One region of the Bradyrhizobium sp. YCK136 genome, then DNA from elsewhere that is predicted to be linked to it. Evidence: predicted binding sites of a transcription regulator. Region 1 holds the regulator's gene; the other holds the start of a gene.
The links. Region 1 encodes LexA, which represses DNA repair genes until DNA is damaged. Its sites were predicted from a motif close to TGTTCNNNNTGTGTTCNG; they were not measured.

Region 1 (4,170 bases):
GGGGAGCTCCCGGAACCGATCTAGCCGAAATGAGGAACCAAATCGCTTTGTACATTTTTATACAGAGTTCCGGGAACGGAATGCCCGCTTCCGGACTCTTGAGTCCGTTGGGACTTCTACAGACGGACGTATCATCGTGTTGGGCAAAACCTACCTCACCAAACAAGCCTCTCTTCTGCTCGAATTCGCCAGAACGACTTCGGATTCTGACCTCTCCGCCAAGCTGATCAGCAAGGCCGCCGACCTGAAATCCCAGGCCGATCCGCTGCCCGACAAGGATCAAGGCCCCAAGCCCCCTGACGTGGCTCCCGACGTGGCGCCGGACCTCCGTCCGGACCGCCAGACCGGTCGATGACCGATGCTGGCCGTGGCTCCCGTCATTGTCGTCCTTGCCATGGCCACGCTCGTTCCCGTCTTTCTCGTCCGTCAGATCATGCCGCGGCAGAGCTGACGGTCCCTCATGACTGGACGGATCAAGCAGGATAAATCCTGATCCGGTCCCATTTTGCTTCATCGCCCGCGCTCGGCTAGAACTCTTGCCGCCCATTCGTCCAGACTTTCCGAGCAGGAGTTTCGCCGTGGCCTTGATGCCGGTTTCTGACGCGCTCGCCGCGGTGCTGGCCGGCGCGGAGCCGCTGCCTGAAGAGATGATTCCCCTCGACGAGGCCTACCACCGCGTGCTCGCACGCGACGTCGCGGCGCGGCGTACCCAGCCGCCCGAGGCGATGTCGGCCATGGACGGCTACGCCGTGCGCGCAGCCGATGCGGCCAGGGTCGACGCGCAGCTCACCATGATCGGCGAGGTCGCGGCGGGCCGGCCGTTCGCGGGAGCGGTCGGCGCCGGCGAAGCGGTACGAATCTTCACCGGCGGCGTCGTTCCCGCCGGCGCGGACGCGGTCGTGATCCAGGAGGATACGGTCGCCGAGGGCAAGCGCATCACGATCAAGGAAGCCGCTATCGCCGGTCGGCACATCCGGCCCGCCGGCGTCGACTTCCGCGAGGGCGACGTGCTCCTTCGCAAGGGAACCCGGCTCACCGAGCGCGACCTCGCGCTCGCCGCCGGGATGAACCATCCAGACCTGCCCATCCGCCGCCGTCCGAAGGTCGCGATCCTCGCCACCGGCGACGAGCTGGTGATGCCGGGCACCACGCCGGGCCCCGGCCAGATCGTCTATTCCAACGGCTATGCCCTGCACGCCCTCGCCCGCCAGGAGGGCGCAGATACCATCGACCTCGGCGTTGCCGCCGATACGCTGGAGGCCACCACAGCCGGCATCCGCCGTGCCCGAGAGAGCGGCGCCGACATCCTGATCACGATCGGCGGCGCCTCGGTCGGCGACCACGATCTGGTCCAGCAGGCGCTGAAGGCCGAAGGCATTGCGATGGCGTTCTGGAAGATCGCGATGCGGCCGGGCAAGCCGATGATGCACGGCCGGCTAGGGGCGATGGGTGTGATCGGCCTGCCCGGCAATCCCGTGTCGTCCTATGTGTGTGGCTTCCTGTTCATGGTTCCGTTGATTCGCGCCCTGTCGGGCCGCGCCGTGATTCACCATCGTCGCGAGCGCGCCGTGCTCGGCCGCGATGTCGGTGCCAATGACCAGCGCGAGGACTATCTTCGTGCGCGCCTGGAGCGGCGCGACGACGGCATGCTTGTCGCCCTTCCCGTCAATCATCAGGATTCCTCGCTGCTTGCGAATCTCGCTGCGGCGCAGGCACTTCTCGTGCGCGCGCCGTTCGCGCCGAAGGTCGAGGCAGGCGCGCCTTGCGAGGTGCTGCGACTGCCCGCCTGAACGCACTGGTCCTGCGCGTTCCGCGAACTTTGTCGCGTTCACGGTAAATTAAGCAGTTGCGGAACACATATCGAACATATAGTGTCCGTTCATGATTTGTTTCGAGCATCTGGCGGCTCGCCGCTGAATTCACCGTCTCGGAATCGAACGACATCAACCGGGGGATTTGGTCGAGATGTTAACGCGCAAACAATACGAGCTTCTGCGATTCATCAGCGAGCGTTTGAAGGAAAGCGGTGTGCCGCCCTCCTTCGACGAGATGAAGGACGCGCTCGACCTGCGCTCGAAGTCAGGCATCCATCGCCTGATCACCGCACTGGAGGAGCGCGGCTTCATCCGGCGCCTGCCCAACCGGGCCCGCGCGATCGAGGTGATCAAGTTGCCCGAGCTGCAGGCCGCCGCCGGCAACCGCCGTGGCTTCACTCCGAGCGTCATCGAGGGCAATCTCGGCAAGGTGCGAGCGAGCTCCAGCGCGGACGAGGGCGAACGCCCCGTCGCGGTGCCGGTGATGGGCCGCATCGCGGCCGGCACGCCGATCGAAGCGTTGCAGACCCGCAGCCACACCATCAGCGTACCGCCCGACATGCTCGGCTCGGGCGAGCACTACGCGCTCGAAGTGCGCGGCGACTCGATGGTCGAAGCCGGCATCCTCGACGGCGACATGGCGCTGATCCAGCGCAATGAGAGCGCCGACACCGGCGACATCGTGGTGGCGCTGATCGACGACGAGGAAGCGACGCTGAAGCGCTTCCGCCGCCGCGGCGCCTCGATCGCGCTCGAGCCCGCCAATGCGGCCTATGAGGTCCGCATCCTGCCGCCCAACCGGGTGAAGATTCAGGGCAAGCTGATCGGCCTGTACCGGAAGTACTGAGCGTGATCCGGACTGGAGGGCCGCGTTAGCACAAAGTGCGCAGCGGTTTTCCCTCGCGACAAGCGCAGGACGCGCTTGCGCGGAGATCATGCTCAAACAATCACCTAAAGCGCGGCCCGCCGGTTGGCGACCCGCGCGTTGACGATTGGAGCGACGATTGTCCGCTCCAGCTGGATAGTCTTTCTGGTTTTGCTCAGATTATCCGGCCCCTCTCTAGCGCTACATCCTCGCGACGCAGCACGAAGCCCTCATCGCTTCGTGGCCCTGGAGATCGAGGAGACAATCAATGCGCAAGATCGTTTTGAGCACCGTCACGGTGGCGCTGATCACAGCATCCGCGTCGCAAGTCTTCGCCGCACCGTCGCACCATGCCCGCAAGGCAACGCAGACGACGAGCGAGCAATTGCGCAATGCCCGCAACGCCGTCGCGCAGCCGTCGCAACCCGCCTGGCAATATTCGGGCTGGTCGGCACCTGCAGGTCGCTGACGGAGACGCACGCCAAATGCACGGAAGCGGTTTTTGTTCCTGAGGCATTTGAAAAAGATATTGTGATGGCAGCCTGCGGACCCAAGCCGCAGATTTGCCTACAACCAAGAAGACGCTAACATGCTTCCACTCTGATAGAGGCCAGTGCCTCCGAAGGAGGCGCGGGTCGCTATCCCTGAATGAGGAGCACCCGATGTGTGACTACAGCCTGCATGCCGTCGCGACGCGTCCCGCACAAGTCGGCGAGACGATCGTCACGACCACCTTCCGCGGCACCTCGACGCGCGGCTTCGCCTCCGAGGCCGACATGTCCGTCGCGGTCTGCCTGCTGCCGGGGACGGAGCTCGCCTTCGCCGACAACGTCCGCTACGACAATCGCTGGATCTGGACGCGCACCATCAACTCCCGCGTCGGCAAGTTCGGCAAGATCGATCCGCACATTCCCGATCGCCATCATGACGCGATCGAATTCCCCGACGGCAAATACGTACTCGTGACGCAACTCGTCGAAGGCCAGCGCGCGACCGTGCTGCAATTGCCGGTGACCCAGCCGGCCGGCGAGCGTGAACACAAGCCGGAGATCATCGCCGACAGGCCGACGATCACACGCCTGCCGATCGGCTGATGTACCTCCCCCCGGCGCAGAGGTCGGGGCCGGGATTGAAATTGCCATCGCCGGCCGTGGCCGGCGAGATGGTATGATTTGCGTCTTCCGGAATCCAATCCGCCGAGATCAGGCTCGCACCTGCCCATCGCACGAAGTTTGCGCGGCCCTGCCTGAATTTTGAACGTCCGTTCCGCGGCCAGATCGCCGATGCTGTCAAAGGCTTGAGGCGGCGGACACGTTCGATGAAAACCTTCATTCGCGTCGTTGAACTCTGGGTGCCGGACCGGACGCGCATGCGGCTGGAATTCGGCGGCGGCCTCTACGGCGAAGGGCTGTCCGCGTTCAAGGCCGTGAGCGAGGACTTGCGCTTCGGATACGACGAGGGCCTTCCCGGCAAGGCCTGGGCCAGCGGCCA
Region 2 (4,170 bases), 3.4 Mb from region 1:
GCGATCAGATTGACGACGTTGCCAATGGCGGCGGAGGACTCGCGCAGTCGGTCGACATTGGCGCGGGCTTCCTGCGCCGCGGCACTGGCCTCGTCGGCGAGCTTGCCGGCCGCGCGAACCTGCGCGCCGATGCCCAGCGCGGACTGGGTGAACTTGTCGGCGGCATGGGCGAAGGTGGATGCGGTCGACTGTGCGGCGTTGGTGCGGCCGGTCAGGGCGTCGGTCCGGTCGCGGATGGCCGCAAGCGTCGTGGCGGTCGCTTCGGCGCCGCCGGCCACCGAATTGGCGGCGCGCTCGAGCTGGCGAATCATCGCGCCCAGCTCGAGTTCCAGCAGTTCCAGGATTTCCCTGGCAGAATCGCTCTCAGCGGCCGGGCCGGGCTCGGAATGGGCCGGCGGCGCCGCAGCCTGCGGGGCGGCCGCGGGCGCAGCCATGTCCGGCAGAGGCTTCCGAAATAGTCCGAACGCCATCAGGTCTCTCTTGTCGGGGGACGGTCGTACGCTATTTTCGCAGGCCGGAATGAAGTCAGGGTTAACGATGCCTGACATCTGGGCAAGGGCCACTACGGTGTTACCTTAAAGTCGTAGAGCCTCTTTCATTCCGGTGGGTTGGCGGCCTATAAGGCCGCGCTTCCCACGCTCACCTTAGGCGCACGATTCCTTTACGAGACCACGCATGGCCGGACATTCCCAATTCAAGAACATCATGCACCGCAAGGGGCGGCAGGATGCCCAGAAGTCGAAGCTGTTCGGCAAGCTGGCGCGGGAAATCACCGTCGCCGCCAAGCTCGGCACGCCCGACCCCGCCATGAACCCGCGCCTCCGCGCCGCCGTGATCGCCGCGCGCGCGGAGAACATGCCGAAGGACAATATCGAGCGCGCCATCAAGAAGGCGCTCGGCAGCGACGGCGAGAACTATGACGAGATCCGCTACGAGGGCTATGGCCCCGGCGGCGTCGCCGTCATCGTCGAGGCGCTGACCGACAACCGCAACCGCGCCGCCTCCGACATCCGCTCCTTCTTCACCAAGTCGGGCGGCAATCTCGGCGAAACCGGTTCGGTCTCCTTCATGTTCGACCGCACCGGCATCATCGAATACGACCGCAGCGTCGCTTCCGACGACGCGGTGCTCGATGCCGCGATCGAGGCCGGCGCAGACGACGTCGTCTCCGGCGAAGGCGGACACGAGATCTACGCCTCGACCGAAGGCTATCGCGACGTCGCCAAGGCGCTGGAAGCCAAGTTCGGCGAGCCGCGCAAGGCCGCGCTGATCTGGAAGCCGCAGAACACGGTCGCCGTCGATGACGAGACCGGCGAGAAGCTGCTCAAGCTGATGGACCTGCTCAACGAGCACGACGACGTCCAGAACGTCTACGCCAATTTCGAGGTGTCGGACGCGCTTGTTGCCAAGATGGGCGGGTAGGGGACACACGAACGGTGCGCGCCCTCGCCCCGCTCTGCGGGGAGAGGGTTGGGGTGAGGGGCTGTTTCCGCGTCGGCGGTGATAGAGGGACTCGTGGAGAGTCCCCTCACCCGGAATCCGCGCTTCGCGCGCATTCCGGCCTCTCCCCGCAAGCGGGGAGAGGCGAAGAGCGACACTTCCCCTGTTACTTCCGTTCTGTTTCTGTTTCCCCCGCCGCAGCCAGCCGCTATCACTGGCCCATGACTGCGCTCCCGATTCGTGGCCCCGTTCGCATCATCGGCATCGACCCTGGCCTGCGCCGTACCGGCTGGGGCGTGATCGAGGCTGAGGGCAACCGCCTGATCTATGTCGCCTGCGGTTCGGTGGAACCGCCGGACGACCTGCCGCTGTCCAGCCGCCTGCTCGCGATCCACGAAGGGCTCGCCTCTGTCCTGTCCGATCACAAGCCGATGGAAGCCGCCGTCGAGCAGACTTTTGTGAACAAGGACGGCGTTGCGACGCTGAAGCTCGGCCAGGCCCGGGGCGTCGCCATGCTGGCGCCCGCAATGTTCGGCATCAGCGTCGCCGAATATGCGCCGAACCAGGTGAAGAAGACTGTGGTCGGCGCCGGCCATGCCGACAAGCAACAGATCGCGATGATGCTGAAGATATTGCTGCCGAAGGCCGAATCGCCGTCAGCCGACGCTGCCGACGCGCTCGCCATCGCCATCACCCACGCCCATCACCGCCAGAGCACGGCGCTCAGGCTGAAGGTGGTGGGAGTTTAAGTTCGAGTCATGAGGCGCAACATGAGCCGCACGCACACTCTTCTCCCTCCCCCCTTGTGGGGGAGGGTTGGGGAGGGGGGCAGCCCCGGGCGCCGGCGTCTGTGGCTTACCCCCCTCCCGGATCGCCTTCGGCGATCCGACCTCCCCCACAAGGGGGGAGGTAACAAGAAGAGCGCTGCGCAATCATGATCGGCAAGCTGAAGGGCCTGATCGATTCCTACGGCGAGGATTTCGTCATCCTCGACGTCGGCGGCGTCGGCTACCAGGTGCATTGCTCGACGCGCACGCTGCAGCATCTGCCGTCGCCCGGCGAGGCCGCCGTGCTGTCGATCGAGACCTATGTCCGCGAGGACCAGATCAAGCTGTTCGGCTTCCGCACCGACCAGGAGCGTGAATGGTTTCGCCTGCTCCAGACCGTGCAGGGTGTCGGCGCCAAGGTCGCGCTCGCGGTGCTCGGCACGCTGGCGCCCTCCGACCTCGCCAATGCGATTGCGCTGCGCGACAAGGCCGCGGTGGCACGCACGCCGGGCGTCGGCCCCAAGGTCGCCGAGCGCATCGTCACCGAATTGAAGGACAAGGCGCCGGCCTTCGCCAATGTCGATCCCGCCGTGGTGCATCTTGCCGGTGCCGTCGACGACCAGCGCGCGCCGCGCCCGGTGGCGGATGCGATCTCCGCGCTGGTCAATCTAGGCTATGGCCAGCCGCAGGCCGCCGCGGCCATTGCATCGGCCTCGCGCAGTGCGGGTGAAGGCGCCGAGACCGCGCAGCTCATTCGCCTCGGTCTGAAGGAACTCGCGAAGTGAGCGATCCCAAGGCCAACCGCATGGTCTCGCCAGAGCGCCGCAGCGACGATGTCGGCGACACCGCGCTGCGCCCGCAATCGCTGTCCGACTTCGTCGGCCAGCAGCAGGCGCGCAAGAACCTCTCGATCTTCATCGAGGCGGCGCGCAAGCGCGGCGAGGCGCTGGATCATGTGCTGTTCGTCGGGCCCCCCGGCCTCGGCAAGACCACGCTGGCGCAGATCGTAGCCAAGGAGCTCGGCGTCGGCTTTCGCGCCACGTCGGGTCCCGTGATTGCCAAGGCCGGCGATCTCGCCGCCCTGCTGACCAACCTCGAAGAGCGCGACGTGCTCTTCATCGACGAGATCCATCGCCTCAGCCCGGCGGTGGAAGAGGTGCTCTATCCCGCGATGGAGGATTTTCAGCTCGACCTCATCATCGGCGAGGGCCCGGCGGCGCGCTCGGTGAAGATCGAGCTGTCGAAGTTCACCCTCGTCGGCGCCACCACGCGTGCGGGCCTCCTCACCAATCCCTTGCGTGACCGTTTCGGCATTCCGGTCCGGCTCAATTTCTACACGATCGAGGAGCTCGAAAGCATCGTCAGCCGTGGCGCGCGCGTGCTGAACGTCGGCATGAGCGCGGACGGCGCCAACGAGATCGCGCGCCGCGCCCGCGGCACGCCGCGCATCGCCGGGCGCCTGCTCCGGCGCGTGCGCGATTTTGCTTCCGCCGCGGATGCCGAAACGATCGATCGCAAGATCGCCGATCACGCGCTGAGCGCGCTCGAGGTCGACGCCGCGGGCCTGGACGCCATGGACCGCCGCTACCTCACCACCATCGCGATGAACTATGGCGGCGGTCCCGTCGGTGTCGAGACGATGGCCGCAGCGCTCTCCGAGCCGCGCGATGCGATCGAGGACATCATCGAGCCCTATCTGATCCAGTGCGGCTATCTCCAGCGCACCCCGCGCGGCCGCCTGCTCACCTCGCACGCCTTCCGCCATCTCGGTCTCGCCGAACCCAATCGCGATGCGGCGCAGTTCGGCCTGTTCGGCACCGACGAAAGCGACGACTGATCGCCGAAGTCGATGAACCCGCAGGTTCCATCCCAGCACTAATCCGAACGCGCGGCGAACGGGATCGCCGTACACGGACTGGAGTGGGAAGGAATGGAGCCGACGGACGACACGAGGCTGCTCAAG

Region 2: the regulator LexA is predicted to act here: its motif matches at 1,614-1,631, upstream of ruvC (crossover junction endodeoxyribonuclease RuvC).

What each region holds. Positions count from the first base shown of each region.
Region 1 covers NZ_CP172424.1:5,244,034-5,248,203, forward strand. The annotation lists gene ACFLEY_RS25715 (hypothetical protein) at 137-355, shown strand; gene glp (gephyrin-like molybdotransferase Glp) at 579-1,790, shown strand; gene lexA (transcriptional repressor LexA) at 1,966-2,661, shown strand; gene ACFLEY_RS25730 (hypothetical protein) at 2,948-3,148, shown strand; gene ACFLEY_RS25735 (hypothetical protein) at 3,342-3,773, shown strand; gene ACFLEY_RS25740 (GAF domain-containing protein) at 3,998-4,170, shown strand, end outside.
Region 2 covers NZ_CP172424.1:8,659,441-8,663,610, reverse strand. The annotation lists gene ACFLEY_RS41885 (methyl-accepting chemotaxis protein) at 1-470, opposite strand, end outside; gene ACFLEY_RS41880 (YebC/PmpR family DNA-binding transcriptional regulator) at 676-1,422, shown strand; gene ruvC (crossover junction endodeoxyribonuclease RuvC) at 1,662-2,189, shown strand; gene ruvA (Holliday junction branch migration protein RuvA) at 2,375-2,992, shown strand; gene ruvB (Holliday junction branch migration DNA helicase RuvB) at 3,013-4,044, shown strand; gene ACFLEY_RS41860 (DUF6869 domain-containing protein) at 4,138-4,170, shown strand, end outside.